DNA from 2 places in the Caballeronia sp. LZ024 genome. Region 2 is predicted to be linked to the other one. Evidence: riboswitches for the same ligand, from Rfam matches in the RefSeq annotation. Region 2 holds a riboswitch; the other holds the start of a gene.
The links. Region 2 has a riboswitch for glycine ahead of gcvT (glycine cleavage system aminomethyltransferase GcvT). Riboswitches for the same ligand answer to the same signal wherever they lie in the genome.
Positions count from the first base shown of each region.

Region 1: linked by a shared signal. The riboswitch ahead of QCE48_RS22350 (D-amino acid dehydrogenase) and the one ahead of gcvT (glycine cleavage system aminomethyltransferase GcvT) in region 2 are both predicted to bind glycine.

Region 1 is NZ_JARUXL010000004.1:33,881-42,321, forward strand. It holds gene QCE48_RS22325 (ATP-binding protein/SpoIIE family protein phosphatase) at 1-280, shown strand, start outside; gene QCE48_RS22330 (ATP-binding protein) at 282-1,946, shown strand; gene QCE48_RS22335 (dienelactone hydrolase family protein) at 1,971-2,708, opposite strand; gene QCE48_RS22340 (sigma-70 family RNA polymerase sigma factor) at 2,812-3,543, opposite strand; gene clpP (ATP-dependent Clp endopeptidase proteolytic subunit ClpP) at 3,719-4,336, shown strand; gene QCE48_RS22350 (D-amino acid dehydrogenase) at 4,350-5,624, opposite strand; glycine riboswitch at 5,708-5,810, opposite strand; glycine riboswitch at 5,814-5,909, opposite strand; gene QCE48_RS22355 (hypothetical protein) at 5,993-6,295, shown strand; gene flhD (flagellar transcriptional regulator FlhD) at 6,522-6,839, shown strand; gene QCE48_RS22365 (hypothetical protein) at 6,873-7,085, shown strand; gene QCE48_RS22370 (hypothetical protein) at 7,128-8,363, opposite strand.
Region 2 is NZ_JARUXL010000001.1:3,334,781-3,343,221, forward strand. It holds tRNA gene QCE48_RS15100 (tRNA-Arg) at 13-88, opposite strand; gene QCE48_RS15105 (c-type cytochrome) at 383-1,291, shown strand; gene QCE48_RS15110 (UvrD-helicase domain-containing protein) at 1,368-3,458, opposite strand; gene QCE48_RS15115 (oxidoreductase) at 3,685-4,728, shown strand; glycine riboswitch at 4,799-4,898, shown strand; glycine riboswitch at 4,922-5,048, shown strand; gene gcvT (glycine cleavage system aminomethyltransferase GcvT) at 5,178-6,299, shown strand; gene gcvH (glycine cleavage system protein GcvH) at 6,369-6,749, shown strand; gene gcvP (aminomethyl-transferring glycine dehydrogenase) at 6,816-8,441, shown strand, end outside.

The DNA.
Region 1 (8,441 bases), on a different contig from region 2:
CAATATCGTCGCGATCGTGAACACGGGCGAGGTCAACCAGCATCTCGTGTCGACCGACGGAACCGTCGGCTACAACATGCGGCTCGTGCGCGAGAGCCACGCGGACTGGAACGCGCGCAGCGTGTTCATCGCGACGACGGACGGGCTGTCCACGCGCTGGAACCTGAGCCGCCATCCCGACCTGCTTGCGCATCATCCGGTCGTGATCGCTCACGTGCTCCATCGCGACTTCGCTCGCGACAACGACGACGCGTCGATCGTCGTCGTCAAGGCGGCCTGAGATGCAGCACCGAATCCTTTCCACGTCGATCGCGAGCAATCTGAGCCTCGTCGCGATCCGTGACCGCGCGCGGCAGATCGGAGAGCTATTCGGACTCGACGACCTTCAGCGCACGCGCTTCGTCACGGCGGTATCGGAAATCGCGCGCAATGCGGTGCAGTTCGCGGGCGGCGGCACGCTGACGTTTTTGGTCGGCGATTCGAGCGAGGCGGCCGGCGTGCAGTGCATCGTCGCGCAGATCGCCGACAAGGGGCCGGGCATCGCGAAGCTGGACCAGATCCTGAGCGGCGTGCATCCCGAGGGCCGGCCCGGCATCGGCCTGACCGGCAGCCGGCGCATGGCGGACGGCTTTTCCGTCAGCACCGGCGCCGGCCGCGGCACGACCGTGACGCTGGAAATGTTCCTGCCGCGCGACAAGCCGCGCCTGACACTCGACAAGCTGAGCGTGCTCGTCGACCAGTTGACGCGGCGCAAGGCGCAGACGCCCGTCGAGGAACTCGAACAGCAGAACCGCGAGATGCTGATCACGCTCGGCGAACTGCGTCGCAAGCAGACTGAGCTGGAAGAAGCCGATGTGCGGAAAAACGAATTCCTCGCGATGCTCGCGCACGAGCTGAGAAATCCGCTCGCGGCGGTGAGCCTCGCGCTGGAACTGGCCGAGCGCGGCGGCGCGGCGCACAGCGAGTTCGGCGAGACGCTCGCGCTGATTGGGCGGCAGACCGCGCAGTTGTCGCGCATGGTGAACGATCTGCTCGACGTGTCGCGGCTCACGCGCGGCAAGGTGGACCTGCACACCGAAGTGGCGCGCATCGACGAGCTGATCGTCGGCGCGCTCGAAATGACCACGGCCGAACTCGAACGGCGCGGCCATCGCGTGACCACGGTCTATCCGCGCGACGTCGTGCTCGTGCGGGGCGATGTCGCGCGCCTGAAGCAGGTGTTCAGCAATATCCTGCACAACGCGGCGCGCTACACGTCCGAGCCCGACGAGATCGTCGTGACGGTCGGCGCCACGGACACGGAAGTGACGATCGAAGTGTGCGATCGCGGCATCGGCATCGAGCCCGCGATGCTGCCGCGCGTCTTCGACTTGTTCGCGCAGGCGTCGACTGCGATCGGGCGGCAGGACGCGGGGCTCGGCATCGGGCTCACGGTCGTGAAGCGTCTCGTGCAGGATCATGGCGGCTCGGTGCGCGTGGAGAGCGCGGGCATCGGCTGCGGAACGACGTTCGTCGTCAGGCTGCCGCGCGTCTACGAACCGCTGCCCGACGAAGTGAATCAGCTCGCTGCCATGCCGCAGCAGCGCGCGCAGCGCATCCTGATCGTCGACGACAACCGCGACGCCGCCGAGGCGCTCGAAGCGCTGCTCACGATGGGCGGACACCAGTGCGAGGTGGCGTTCGACGGCGCGTCGGCGTTCGAATTGGCCGAATCCTTCACGCCCTCGGTGGCGGTGATCGACATCGGTCTCCCCGACATGACGGGCTTCGAGGTCGCGCGCGGACTGCGGGAGAAGGCGCGGGGCCGGCCGCTCTGTCTCGTGGCGCTGAGCGGCTATACGACGCCCGACTTCCGGCAGAGCGCCGACGAAGCGGGATTCGATCACTACTTCGCGAAGCCGATGCCGATCGACGATCTGTACGCGCGGCTGGCTGGGCTCAACTAGAGCCCGGCGCACGCGATCCGGCTGTCATGGACGCGCCGCTTCGAGCCCAGGCGAACCTTCCCACAGCGTGCGCCCGAAAAACGTCAGCGTCCGGTCCCACGCCATCTGCGACCAGACCGGATCGAACTGCGTGCGCGCGATGCGGCCCGGCCCGGCGGCCGTTTCGTTCGCGAACGCATGATGGGCGAGATAGCGGTGGAACTCGAAATCGACGTCGGCCTCGCGCAGCTTCGCTTCGAGCGCGTCGACCGTCGCAGCCGGAAAAAATTCGTCCTGCGCGGCCCAGTGGCCTTGCACGGGCACCTTGATCGCGGATGCATCGATGTAGTCGAGCGGCGGGAAGCCGTACCATACGACGCCCGCGGCCACGTCCGGAACCTGGCACAGCGCAAGCAGCGTGAGCGCGCCGCCCATGCAGTAGCCCGTCACGCCGACGCGCCCCGATCCTTCCTTCAGGTACTGGACGGCGCCGCGAATGTCCTGCGAGGTGGCGTCGCCGAAATCGAGCGCGCCGAGCAGATGGCTCGCCTCTTCCTCTTCGACCGTCGATTTGCCGTGGAACAGGTCGGGCACGAGCGCCCGGTAGCCGCATCGCGCGAAACGGTCCGCGACGCCGCGGATCTGGTCGTTCAGCCCCCACCATTCCTGGATCACGACGATGGCGGGCGCGCCTTCGGCCTTGTCCGGCTGCGCGAGATAGCCCGCTACGTCCTGTCCGTCGGGGCGGCGAAAAGTCACCATGGATCCTGCGGTCTTTGGCATGAGACGGTCTCCGTGATCGGCTGGAAGTGGCGCGGGGCCTGGCCTCGCGAGAAGCGCAGCCTATGTTACGCCGAAGCCGTGCCGCGAGCAGTCATGCCATCGGTCAGTCGAATGCCGCTATCGCCGTCGATGCAGCGCCGCACCGCAAGCGCACGATGAGTGCCGCCGTTTCCAGCGTCGCGAGCGTACCGGCGCGCGCTCGTGCTTCCGGCGCCGCTGTTTGCGGGCGCATTGGTCGGAGAACGGCGTCGCGGTCCTGCCGGGCGATGGCATCGACGAGCGTGGCGACGGCGTCGTCTTCCGCACGCGCGCGTCCGGTCGACCGCGCGTTGTCATCGAGGATGCGCGCCTTCGCGCGATGCACCATCTGACGGCAATGCGCGGGCGTGCGCCCGAGCGCCGCCGCGATGCTCGCGTAGTCCGCATCGAACGCTTCGTGCAGCAAAAGCGCCGCGCGTTCTTCGGGACCGAGCCGTTCGAACAGCAGGCGCACGCCATGCGCGACCTGCGACGCCTGCTCGATCCGGTCTTCCGCCGACGGAACCGATGCCTCGTCGGCCGGCGCGGGCAATGCTTCGTCGAGTTTCTCGCGCTCGCGACGCGCGCGGCGGACGTGATCGATCGCAAGGCGCGTCGCGACCGTCGTGAACCATGCGGCGGGCACGCGCACGTCGTCGGCGGACGACGTGTACCACCGGACGAACGTGTCCTGGACGATGTCCTCGGCGTCCGCCCGGTTGCCGACGATGCGCTGCGCGATCGAATGAATGCGCGCCCGCAGTGTTTCGAAGACCGCGGTCCGCGAGGCGGTGGCGTCGTCCGGGTCGGTTGTCATGCGCATGGTTCCTCTGCTCGATGTGATGGCGCTTCAAGGCATGACGCGCGGCGCCACGCGAATGTGACAGCGCGGCGGTATTTTTTTGCGCGCGTCACGGCGGGCACCGGCCGGTCGTCAAGGGGAGGAGAGCGCAACGGCGCGATCCAGCCACTTCATACGAAACGGAGCCGCGATGAACCTGCACAAGCGCAACCCGACGAGCCTCAATCTCGTGCCGACCGTCATCGAGCAATCGGGACGCGGCGAGCGTGCCTACGACGTCTATTCGCGCCTCTTGCGCGAGCGCATCGTGTTTCTCGTCGGACCGGTCAACGACCAGACGGCGAGCCTCGTCGTCGCGCAATTGCTGTTTCTGGAAGCGGAGAATCCCGACAAGGATATCGCCCTTTACATCAACTCGCCGGGCGGCTCCGTCTACGACGGGATGGCGATCTACGACACGATGCAGTTCGTGCGCCCCGACGTCTCGACGCTCTGCACCGGCTTCGCGGCGAGCATGGGCACGTTCCTGCTGAACGCGGGAACGAAGGGCAAGCGCTTCGCGCTGCCCAACGCGCGCATCATGATCCACCAGCCGTCGGGCGGCTCGCAGGGCACCGCCGCCGACGTCGCGATCCAGGCGCAGGAAGTCCTGTACCTGCGCGAGCGTCTGAACGCGATCACGGCGGAGCGCACCGGCAAGACGGTCGAAGAGATCGCGCGCGACACCGACCGCGACAACTTCATGTCGGCGGTCGAGGCGCGCGACTACGGACTGATCGACGAAGTGCTGGCCGGCCGCCGCGAGTGAACCTTCGTGCGTGTTACGAGCGCACCGGCGCGGGCCGGGATGTGCGTACGCCCGCGGGCTTGCGGCGGCCCGCGCCGTGCTGGATCGTCTCGGCGATCGACTCGGCCGTCGCCGCCGACAGCGTCCAGCCGAGATGCCCGTGCCCGGTGTTGTAGTACACGCCCGGAAGCTTGCCGGCGCCGACCCGCGGCAGCATGCTCGGCAACATCGGTCGCAGGCCGGCCCACGGAATCACGCGCGCGGTCGAGACCTGCGGGAAGAGACGCCGCGTCCAGTCGACGAGCGGCGCGACGCGGTCCGCGCGAATATCGCGATTGAAGCCGTTGATCTCGGCCGTGCCCGCGACGCGAAAGCGATCGGCACCGAGCCGGCTCGTGACGATCTTCGCGTTGTCGTCGAGAAGGCTGACCCAGGGGGCCGCGTTCTGGCTCTGTTCATCGTCGAGACAGACGGTGATCGAATAGCCCTTCACCGGATAGACGTTAACCTGGTCGCCCAGCATGCCGGCGAACGCGCGGCTTTGCACGCCCGCACACACGACGACCTGCTCGAACACGTCGGCGCGCCGTTCTCCATCGTGGCGGGCGTCGATCGAGATGCGCGCGTCGCCGCCCTGCCGGATCGACTCGATCTGCGTGTCGTAGCGGAATTCGACGCCGTAACGCGCGCAGGCATCGGCGAGACCGCGCGTGAACTTGTGGATGTCGCCGGTCGAATCCGACGGCGTGAAGAAGCCGCCATGAAACTCGCCCTGCAACGCGGGCTCGATGCGGCCGATCTCGCTCGCGCCGACCGCATGGCGGTCGAGGCCGCCTTCGCGCAGCAGCGCGTTGACCTTCGCGGCGGCGTCGTAGTCTCGGCGATCCTTGTAGATATGAAGGATGCCGCGCCGTTCCAGGTCGAACGCGATGCCTTCGCGCTCGGCGATCGAAAAGAGATGCTCGCGCGCGGCAAGCGCGAGGCGCACGGTCTCGATGGTGTTCGCGCGGTAGTTCGGAATCTGGCGCAGGAATTCGCCCATCCACGAATACTTGTGCCACGAGGGCGACGGATTCATGAGCAGCGGGGCGTCGCGCGTGAGCATCCAGCGCAGGCCCTTCAGCACGGTGGCCGTGCGGTTCCAGACTTCGGCGTTGCTGACGGAGAGCTGGCCGCCGTTCGCGAACGACGTTTCCATCGCCGCATAGCGATGACGTTCGTAGACGGTAACCTGGAAGCCGCGGCGGGCGAGGGCGTAAGCGGTGGTGACGCCGGTAATCCCGGCGCCGATGATGGCGATTCGTGACATGACATGGTCCAGATCGAATTGAGCATCGCCGGATGCCTTCGACCGCGCTCATTGCGCGAGTCGGCTTCCGGCGCCGATGCCCCATCTGTCCATGTACCTGAGAGTTTCTCTTACGCCAGTGAAACGCTGAAGCGGTGATGCGGCGGAAGATCCCCTTCGGTGGGCGCGTCGCGCCTCTCTCCAGATCGTTCCTGCGGCGCGGTCCTTGGGCCTGAGAGTTTCCGGGGCGGTTGCTCCGTCGGCGTCGTCATCAGTTGCCTTGACGATCTCTCCCGCGCTGCATGTCGAGAACAGGTGCAAGGTAACGTCCGCGATTATTGTTGGCAAGTCTTTTCGGCTTCACGACAAAGCCGCGTGCGCGCAAGCGCTTGCGCGGCATCGCGACGCAGACGGCGCCGCACGACCGTCCTCAAGTTTGTTCTGCATGCGCCGAAAACTGGTCAATGGAACAAGACGAAGACCTCCCGCTCGGCCGCATGCATCCGCTCCGTGGCGAAGCATTTGCTCTCGCGCTGAGCATCGAGACGATTCGGCGCGCGCGCGGCCGGAGCAATCCCCGCGATTTCGCACTCGGCTCGCCGCAGTGGGAAAAGGTCAGCCTCGATTTCGCACGCGACATCCGCTGGGCGCTCGGGATGAACGACGAGGACGACGACGAGTCGCAACAGTAAGCCGGTTTGTTACATGTAGACCAACCGGACCGCGCCGGCTGGCTGGGCGCGCAATGGTTTGCGCAATAGTTACCTGGAAATTCTTTCCATCCGAAAAAAACGTCTGAAAACCCATTGCTAATCGTTTGCGGCGACTTTAGACTCCGATCCATCCTGTTACGAAATGTAACGAATGTTACGGGAAGCGGTCCAGAACGACCGTTCGCCCAGCCAGACCGGAGACGCCATGCAAACCGCCGAGACTTCAGAAGCGATTCGCGAGATCAACCTTTCGTACATCATGCTGGCCCAGCGCCTGTTGCGTGAAGACCGCGCGATCGGCATGTTCCGCCTCGGGCTGTCGCGGGAGATCGCCGACATCCTGGCGAACCTGACGCTCGCGCAGGTGGTCAAGCTGGCTGCGTCGGACCAGTTGCTGTGCTTCTTCCGCTTCAACGACCAGGCGATGCTCACGGCGCTCACGCAGGCGCCGAAGAACTCGACCGTCGCGCCGACACACGCCGCGATCATCATGGCCGGCCTGCCGGCAGCCCAGTTCGCCTGAGACTACGCGGGTCCGCATTTCATGAACCAGGGCGTGCTATTTCCCTTTTGCGTCGACCAAGCGCTTTTCGACGACGCGCGCCTCGTCGCCGCGCGCGTGTGCGCCATGCGCCGCGCGCAAGGGCAGGCCGTCCCGAGCGACTTCGCGGAGGGCACGCCCGAAGCGGACGCCCTCGCACTCGACTTTCTGCGCGACATCGAACGCGCGCTCGACCACACCAGCAAGTCGCTGACCGGCGGCCATTAGGCCCGCCGGTCCTCCTTCTCCTGCCTTAAACCACCCCTCCGCTTACTGTGCCTCGCTCGCCCATACGTAGACCGGCAGCGTGCTGACCGGCGTGCCGATCTGCAGCGTGATCGCGCGATGCGAGGTCAGTTCGATCGCGCGCAAGTCGCCCGTATAGCGACGCACGTCGCCGTTGTCGTTGATATAGGCGACTACGGTGCCAGTGATGCCCGCGACGTTCGTCGCCGAGAGCGGCTGTCCCCAGATATCGAAGAACTTGCCGAGCGTGAACGACTTGAGGTTCGGCGTTTCGATGTGGATGATGCCGGTCTGGTCGTGCGTGTGCATCTCGTAGTTGCACGGTCCCGGAAGGCCGATGTTCATCGGCACCGCGAGCGATTGCCCGTCCTTGAAGATCGCGAGGTGCGTGTGCACGTGATAAAGCTCGCTCATGCCGGCCGCGCAGACGATGTCGTCGACCGCGGCGCCCTGGCCGCCCGTCGCGGTGTCGCCGTTCGCCCAGAACGCGCTGCCGACCACGCCGCCGTAGGTGAGCGTGATAGGCGAGGTGGCGAACGGCGGCGGATCGGTCCACGCATAGGTCGGGATCTGCGTGAGCGGCGTGCCGATCACGATCGTCACTTCGCCATGCGCGGGCAGCACGAGGCTCGCGAGATCGCCGGTGTATTGCGTGAGCACGCCGCCGTTCGTGACATAGGCCGTGATGGGCGTGCCCGTCAAGCCGGCGATGTTCGTCGACGAGAGCGGTTCACCCCAGATCGAGAAGAACTGACCGAGCGTGTAAGACCCGTTCGTGCTGGCATCCATGCGGATTTTTCCGGACGAATCGACCGTGTGAACGGGATAGACGCAGCCGGTTTGCGCGGTCATCGTCGGCGCGACCGTGCCGATGTTCGCCGGCAGCGCGAGAAGCTGTCCGTTCTGGTAGATCGACAGGTGCGAGTACGTGTATGAGTTGCTCGGGGCGGCGCAGTTGAGGCCGCCGACGGCTTGGCCGATTCCGCCCGTCGCCGTCGAACCCGCGTTCCATGTCGAGGTGCCGAGCGCGGTACCGTCGATTACCGGGGTGGCCGCGGCCAGCGTCGGCGCGGTCACGGCGGGCTCGCTTGCGGTGGTCGGCGGCTGCGCGGTCGTCTCGCTTGCGCCGCTTGCCGGAGTCGCGCCTGATGTCGATCCGCCTCCCGTGGAGGTCGCCGGACTTCCGCCGCCGCCTCCGCAACTAGCCAGCCAAACAAGACTGCCGATGATACAAGACCGCACAAGCAAGTCACGCGACATGTCTGTACTCCACAAGATCGATTGAATGAGAATGAGTCGAGCTAAAGAATGTCTTGTCTTGCGTCAGAGCGCAATCGC
Region 2 (8,441 bases):
CTTGGTGCCTTTTGGTGCGCCCGGCTGGGATCGAACCAGCAACCCCTGCCTTCGGAGGGCAGTACTCTATCCATTGAGCTACGGGCGCTTCGGAGCGAAGGCGCTGGACGATTCAGCGTAAAGAAGCCTGAAAGCAGCGCCGATGCGAGTCCGAGAGGATACCCGTTTTCCGCCGATCCGTCCATCCGGCGGGCTTCAGCAGCAGTTCGCGGCCCGTCGCGGCGCCTTCGCGCGATGCGGGTAAACGCCCGCCAGCGCCATCCGGCGGCGCGCGCCGCCAGTTAAGCGTTCCGTCTATAATCGTCCGTGCTGTACGGAAGTTGCCGTTGCTGTCACGCTGTCGCTGAACGGACTCACACTAAAAACGGGAGACGAGACAAGCATGAGTGAAGCACCCCACGGAGCCCCGATCAAAACACCCGGCCAGCTTATCGCAGCGGTCATCGCCGGGTTCGCCGTCCCCATCGTCATCATCATTCTGCTCGCCGTGTACGTGAACAACACGACGCGCACCGGCGCGGGCACCGACCTGTTCTCCGATGCCTCCGTCGCCTCGCGCATCGCGCCGGTCGCGCAAGTCGACATCCGCGACGCCAACGCGCCGCGCGTCTTCAAGACGGGCGAACAGGTCTACAAGGCCGTCTGTTCGACGTGTCACGCAGCCGGAACCGCAGGCGCGCCGAAGTTCGGCGATGCCGGCAACTGGGCGCCCCGCATCGCCGAGGGTTACGACACGCTCCTGCACAACGCCCTGAACGGCAAGGGCGCGATGCCCGCACGCGGCGGCACGAGCCCCGACGACTACAGTGACTTCGAGATCGGACGCGCGGTCGTCTACATGGGGAACAACAGCGGCGGCAAGCTCGAGGAGCCGGCTCAACCGGCATCGGGCGCGGCCGCGGCTGCAGCAGCGCCCGCGAGCGGTGCCGCGCCCGCTGCGGCGGCATCGGGTGCGCAGGAGAATTCGCAGGCTGCGGCGGCGGTCGCCGCGCTGGCTTCGGTGCCGCAGGCCGCTCCCGCGCCGGCGGCGGGCGCGCAAAGCGCGGATGCATCGCAGGCCGGCAAGGCGCTTTACACGCAGGTCTGTCAGGCGTGCCATGCGGCTGGCGTGCTGAACGCGCCCAAATTCGGCGACAAGGCGGCGTGGGCCGAGCGCCTGAAGGAACCGATGGACACCGTCTACAACTACGCGCTGCACGGCAAGGGCGCGATGCCGCCGAAGGGCGGATCGAACGCGTCGGATGCCGATGTGAAAGCCGCCGTCGACTATATGGTGAGCGCGGCGAAGTAGACGGCGCGCCGCGCACCCACAAAAAACCCTGCGCGGTCAGCTTAGACCGGCAGGGTTTTGTGCTTTAAGGCCGGCGTCAGGACTTCTGCAACATCGCCTTGAGCATCGCCATGCGGTCCTTCGGCGTCATCGGCGCTTCGTCTTCGGTCGGCGGCGGCGCGTCGTCGAGCAGCATTTCGGGGATGAACCGCGACGGCTCGCACACCACCGTCTCCCGGGCGCGCTTTCTCTTCTTGCACCAGTTCAGATGCAGACTGCGCTGCGCCCGCGTGATCGCGACGTACATCAGCCGCCGCTCTTCCTCGATACGCCCCTCGTCGACCGGACCGTCGTCCGAGCCGGCGCCGCCACGATGCGGCATGATCCCTTCCTCGACGCCCACCAAGAACACGTGCGGATATTCGAGCCCTTTCGACGCGTGCACCGTCGAGAGCCGCACCGCGTCGGGGTCTTCGTCCTTGCCTTCGAGCATCGACATCAGCGCGACCGTCTGGATCAGGCCGAGCAGGTTCTTGCCTTCGTCACCGAAACCGTCGGCGTTGTCGTAGCTCGTCTGCTCCGCGTCGCCCGACGGCTCCGGCTTCGTACCCTTTCGCTTGAGCCACTCGCAGAACTCCAGCACGTTCTGCCACTTCGACTGCGCCTGCCGCTCGTCGTGCGCATCGTACAGATACGCCTCGTAGTGGATCGCTTCCATCATGTCGTCGAGGACGGTCGTCGCCGGATCGCGGGCGGCGCGGTCGGCGAGGCGCTGCATCCATTCGCAGAACGTGCGCAGCGGCTCGACCTGCCGCGCGGAAAGCCGCGCCTCGATGCCGCCCATGAACACCGCCTCGAACAGCGACACCTTCGCCGCGCCCGCAAACGACCCGAGCGCTTCGAGCGTCGTGTTGCCGACCCCGCGCCGCGGCGTCGTGATCGCGCGGATGAACGCGGGATCGTCGTCGGGATTCGCGATCAGACGCAGGTACGCGATGATGTCCTTGATCTCGGCCTTGTCGAAGAACGACTGTCCGCCCGAGAGCACGTAGGGAATCCGCTCGCGGCGCAACACCTGTTCGAAGATGCGCGCCTGAAAATTGCCGCGATACAAAATGGCGTAGTCGCGAAACGCCGCGCGCCGCTCGAACTTGTGCGCCGACAGGCGAAACACGACCGATTCCGCCTCGTGCTCTTCGTCGTTGCAGCCGGTGACGGTGATCGTGTCGCCCATGCCGTGCTCGGACCAGAGCTTCTTCTCGAAGAGCTTCGGATTGTTCGCGATGACGTTGTTCGCCGCCGTGAGAATGCGCACCGTCGAGCGATAGTTCTGCTCCAGCTTGACCACATGCAGCTTCGGGAAATCCTTGCCCAGTTGCGCGAGGTTTTCGAGCGTCGCGCCGCGCCAGCCGTAGATCGCCTGATCGTCGTCGCCGACGGCCGTGAATGCCGCGCGCGGGCCGGCCAGGAGCTTCAGCAATTCATACTGGCAGGTGTTCGTGTCCTGATATTCGTCGATCAGCAGATAGCGCAGGCGGTTCTGCCACTTGTCGCGCACCTGCTCGTTTTCCGCGAAAAGCTGCGCGGGACGCAGGATCAGATCGTCGAAATCGAGCGCCTGGTACGCGTGCAGCGTCGCCGCGTAGCTGCGGTAGACGATCGCCGCCTGATGCTCGTCCTCGTTCGCGGCCAGCACGGAGGCTTGATCCGGCGACACCATCGCGTTCTTCCAGAGCGAGATGATCGACTGGATCTTGCGGATCAGGCCCTTGTCGGTCGTGCCGAGTTGCTCCTGCACCATGCCGAAGCAGTCGTCGGCGTCCATGATCGAAAACTGCGGCTTCAGTCCGACGTGCGCCGCTTCCTGACGCATGATCTGCACGCCGAGCGAGTGAAAGGTGCAGATCGTCAACTGGTTGACGGGCACCTTGCGGCCTTCCTTGCCGGGCGTCGTGAGCGTCTTGCCTTCGAGCAGCTTCGCCGTGCGCTCGCGCATTTCGAGCGCGGCCTTGTTCGTGAAGGTGAGCGCGGCGATATGCTTCGGCTCGAAACCGCGACGCTCGATCAAATGGGCGATCTTTTGCGTGATCACGCGCGTCTTGCCGCTGCCGGCGCCGGCGAGCACGAGACAGGGACCATCGAGATAACGCACCGCTTCGCTTTGCGCGGCGTTCAGACCTGCGGACATCGTGTGTGGACTTTGAGAGGCGTTGGGCGGAAGGCTCTCGACACCGCCGGATGGACAGCGAAACCGGGCGCCGTCGAGACGCACGCAATTTCGAGAGACGCGATGTTAACACGGCGATCGACGTCTTCGATCTGGCCCTGTGCGCCGCCATCGACCGGTCAAATATGCCGTCCGGCATGGCATGGCGTGCCACAATATCGCGACACCCACGCACGAGGATGCCCGCATGAGTTCCCTACTGAAAGTCGGCGTGATGGGCTACGGCCTGGCCGGCGCGACGTTCCACGCGCCCGTCATCGAGCACTGCGGGCGCGCGAGCGTCGCCGCGATCGCGACGAGCCAGTCCGAGCGCGCGCAGGCCGATTATCCGAAGGCGGCGATCGTCGCTGATTTCGACGCGCTCGTCGCCATCGACGAAATCGAATGCATCGTGATCGCGACGCCCAACGACACGCACTTCGACCTCGCGCGCCGGGCGCTGGAAGCGGGCAAGCACGTGGTCGTCGACAAGCCAGTGACGCTGTCCGCCGCCGCCGCACGCACGCTCGCCGATCTCGCGGCCGCGCGCGGCCTGCTGTTCGCGCCCTTTCACAACCGGCGCTGGGACGGCGATTTCATCACGTTGCGCGCGCTGATCGAAAGCGGGCGGCTCGGACGCGTGACGCATTTCGAATCGCATTTCGACCGTTTCCGCCCGAAAGTGCCGCAGCGATGGCGCGAGGAAACGTCGCGCGGAGGCGGTCTGCTGTTCGATCTCGGGCCGCATCTGATCGATCAGGCGCTCACGCTGTTCGGCGCGCCGCAGACCGTTTTCGCGACGGTCCGGCAGCACCGCGACCACGCGCACGCGCCAGATTACGTGCATCTGCTGCTCGGCTACGGCGACAAGGAAGTCGTCCTGCACGCTACCGCGCTCGCGGCGCTCGAACCGCCGCGGTTTTCCGTCCACGGAACGCGCGGCAGTTATGTGAAGAACGGGCTCGACACGCAGGAAGATCAGCTGAAAGCGGGCCTGCGTCCGGGCGACGCCGAATTCGCAAAAAATCCGCCCGGCCTCCTGCGCGAAGTCGACGGCGATCACGATCTGCGCCAGGAATTCGCCACGCGCGACGGCGCCTACGCCGACTACTATCGCGCGCTGGCAGCGTCGATCCAGGACAAGAAGCCGTTCCCGGTTTCGGCGCAGGACGCGGTCGACGTGATGACGATCATCGAACTCGCGATGGAAAGCGACGCCGAAGGGCGGCGCGTGGCATTCAGGCGGCTGTGAAGCCCGGGCGGCGTGCCACTCGGCGGTTTCCTAATCTGTTTGACAAGCCTAATACGGTCGCGTAAATTCGCCGCACGCGTCGGGAGAGCGCGTGGCCGCAGGTTTTGCGCGCCGCGCCGCCGAAGGGGCACACCCGCAAACTCTCAGGCAAAAGGACCGGCCGCGTCGAGGAAATCGTTCGTTCAGAACCGTTTCTTCGCACTCTGGAGAGCGGCACGGCCGGGATGGAAACAATCGGCTGGTGCCCACCGAAGGGGCGCGCGATGGGCCGCATACCGGGTCCGCGCAATCTCTCAGGTACCGAGGACAGAGGGGTCATGCTTCGATCCGCCACGCGGTTTGGGCTTTGCATGCTGCATTTGCGATCACGCAAAGACGCAGCCTGAAAAGCCGAAACCGCCGGTGAAGTCGAAGCATGGCCTTTTTTGTTTTTGCGACCCGAGGCCCCGATGACCGAACTTCAACACACGCCCCTCCACGCCGCTCACCTCGCGCTCAACGCGCGCATGGTCGACTTCGGCGGCTGGGACATGCCCGTCAACTACGGCTCGCAGATCGACGAACACAAGGCCGTGCGCACCGACGCCGGCATGTTCGACGTGTCGCACATGCGCGTCGTCGATTTCACCGGCGGCCCGGTGCGCGACTTCTTCAAGCTCGCGATCGCCAATAACGTCGACAAGCTCACCACGCCCGGAAAGGCGCTCTACTCCTGCCTGCTCAACAGCAAAGGCGGCGTGATCGACGACCTGATCGTCTACTTTTTCGCCGAAGACCATTTTCGCGTCGTCGTGAACGCGAGCACCGCCGAGAAGGACATTGCGTGGTTCGGCCAGCTGAACGCCGAAGGCGAATTCGGCCTGACGATCACGCCGCGCCGCGATCTGGCGATCGTCGCCGTGCAGGGTCCGAACGCGCGCGAAAAAGTCTGGCAAGTGGTGCCGGAGACGCGCGCCGCGACCGAATCGATCAAGCCGTTCAACGCCGTGACGTTCCCCTCGACGCCCTTCGGCGAACTGATGCTCGCCCGCACCGGCTACACCGGCGAGGACGGCTTCGAGATCCTCGTGCTGGACGCGCACGTCGAAGCGCTTTGGGACGCACTGAAGGCGCAGGGCGTGAAGCCCGCAGGCCTCGGCGCACGCGACACGCTGCGGCTCGAAGCCGGCATGAACCTCTACGGCCAGGACATGGACGAAAACGTCTCGCCGCTCGACGCGGGCCTCGCGTGGACCGTCGACATGAAATCGTCGCGCGATTTCATCGGGCGCACGGCGCTCGAAGCGGACGGCCAGAAGTCGAATTTCGTCGGACTGATTCTGCACAAGGAAAACGGCCGCGCCGGTGGCGTGCTTCGTGCTCACCAGAAAGTCGTCACGCCGGCGGGCGAGGGCGAGATCACGAGCGGCACGTTTTCCCCGTCGATGCAGGAATCGATCGCGTTCGCCCGGGTGCCGGCGAGCGTGAATCCGGGCGACGTCGTGCAGGTCGTGATCCGCGACAAGCAACTTCCCGCTAGCGTGGTAAAACTGCCCTTCGTGCGCAACGGCAAGGTGCTCGCGAGCCTCTGACGAGGCCGCGCCGCACGGCGCAGCGCATGTCCGAACCCTACTCTCAAGAACCACGCACAGGAGCATCCAATGAGCATCCCGGCCGAACTGAAATACACCGAATCGCACGAATGGGTCCGCACCGAAGCTGACGGCACGCTCGCCATCGGCATCACCGATCACGCGCAGGAAGCGCTCGGCGACATCGTGTTCGTCGAACTGCCGGCGGCGGGCAAGACCGTGACGGCGGGCGACGCGATCGCGGTCATCGAATCGGTGAAGGCGGCGTCCGACATCTACGCGCCGGTCTCGGGCGAAATCGTCGCGGCCAACGACGCGCTGACGAGCGGCCCCGACCAGATCAACGGCGCGCCGTATGAAAGCTGGCTCTTCAAGATCAAGCCGGCCGCTGACGCAAGCCTCGACAAGCTGCTCGACGCCGCCGGCTACGGCCAGTCGATCGGCGAATAATCTCTTAATCGACGGTGCGGTTTTCGCGGACGCAAGCCGCCGGAAACCGCACCCGCAGGAATTCACATGAAGCTCGACACTCCGGATCGCCTGATGAACCGCTCATCCCTGTCCCTCGCCGCGCTCGAATGCCACGATGCATTCGCCGAGCGGCACATCGGTCCCGATTCCGCCGACCAGCGCGCGATGCTCGACGCGCTCGGCTTCGCCTCGCGCGCGGCGTTCATCGACGCGGTGATCCCGGAGTCGATCCGCCGTCAGGAAACCTTGCCGCTCGGCGCCGCGTTGGGTCCCTTCGCGCAGCCGAAGAGCGAGGCTGAAGCGCTCGCGTCGCTCAGGAAGCTCGCGGATCAGAATCTGGTGTTCCGGACGTACATCGGTCAGGGCTATTACGGCACGCACACGCCGGCTGTGATCCTGCGCAACGTGCTGGAAAATCCGGCCTGGTACACGGCGTACACGCCGTATCAGCCGGAGATTTCGCAAGGGCGCCTGGAGGCGCTCCTGAACTTCCAGCAGATGGTGATCGATTTGACCGGCCTCGCGATCTCGAACGCGTCGCTGCTCGACGAAGCCACCGCCGCCGCCGAAGCGATGACGCTTTTGCAACGCGTCGGCAAGCCGAAGTCGAACGTGTTTTACGTCGCCGACGACGTATTGCCGCAGACGATCGAAGTCGTGCGGACACGCGCGAAGCCGATCGGCGTGGACGTGAAGGTCGGGCCGGCCGAGGACGCTGCTTCGGCGAATGCGTTCGGCGTGCTGCTGCAATACCCGGGCGCGAACGGTGACGTGCGCGACTACCGCGCGCTCACCGAAGCGATTCACGCGGCGGGCGGTTACGTGGTCGCCGCCGCCGATCTGCTCGCGCTCACGCTGCTGACGCCGCCGGGCGAATGGGGCGCGGATGTCGCGGTCGGCAATACGCAGCGGTTCGGCGTGCCGGTCGGCTTCGGCGGTCCGCACGCGGCGTACATGGCCGTGCGCGACGAATTCAAACGCCAGATGCCGGGGCGGCTGGTGGGCGTGACCGTCGACGCGCAGGGCAAGCACGCGCTGCGTCTCGCACTGCAAACGCGCGAACAGCACATCCGCCGCGAGAAGGCGACGTCGAATGTGTGTACCGCGCAGGCGTTGCTCGCGATCATGGCGAGCATGTACGCGGTCTATCACGGCCCGCACGGTCTGAAGACGATCGCGCTGCGCGTGAACCGCGTCGCGTCGATCTTCGCGGCGGGCGTCCAGAAGCTCGGCTACGCGCTCGCAAACGAAACGTTCTTCGACACGGTGACCATCCAGAGCGGCGCGAACACCACGGCGCTGCATCAGGCTGCTTCCGCCGCGCACATCAACCTGCGTCATGTGGATGCGCAGCATGTGGGCGTGTCGCTCGACGAAACCACCACCCGCGACGACCTGACGAAGCTCTTCGCGCTCTTCGCGGAAGTCGCGGGCAAGACGGAAACCTTCGACATCGACGCGCTCGATGGCGCGCTCAAGGAATCGCTGCCCGCCCATCTGCATCGCACGAGCGAATTCCTCACGCACCCGGTCTTCAACCGTCACCATTCCGAGCACGAAATGCTGCGCTATCTGCGCAGTCTCGCCGACAAGGACCTCGCGCTCGACCGCACGATGATCCCGCTCGGCTCGTGCACGATGAAGCTCAACGCGACCTCGGAAATGCTGCCG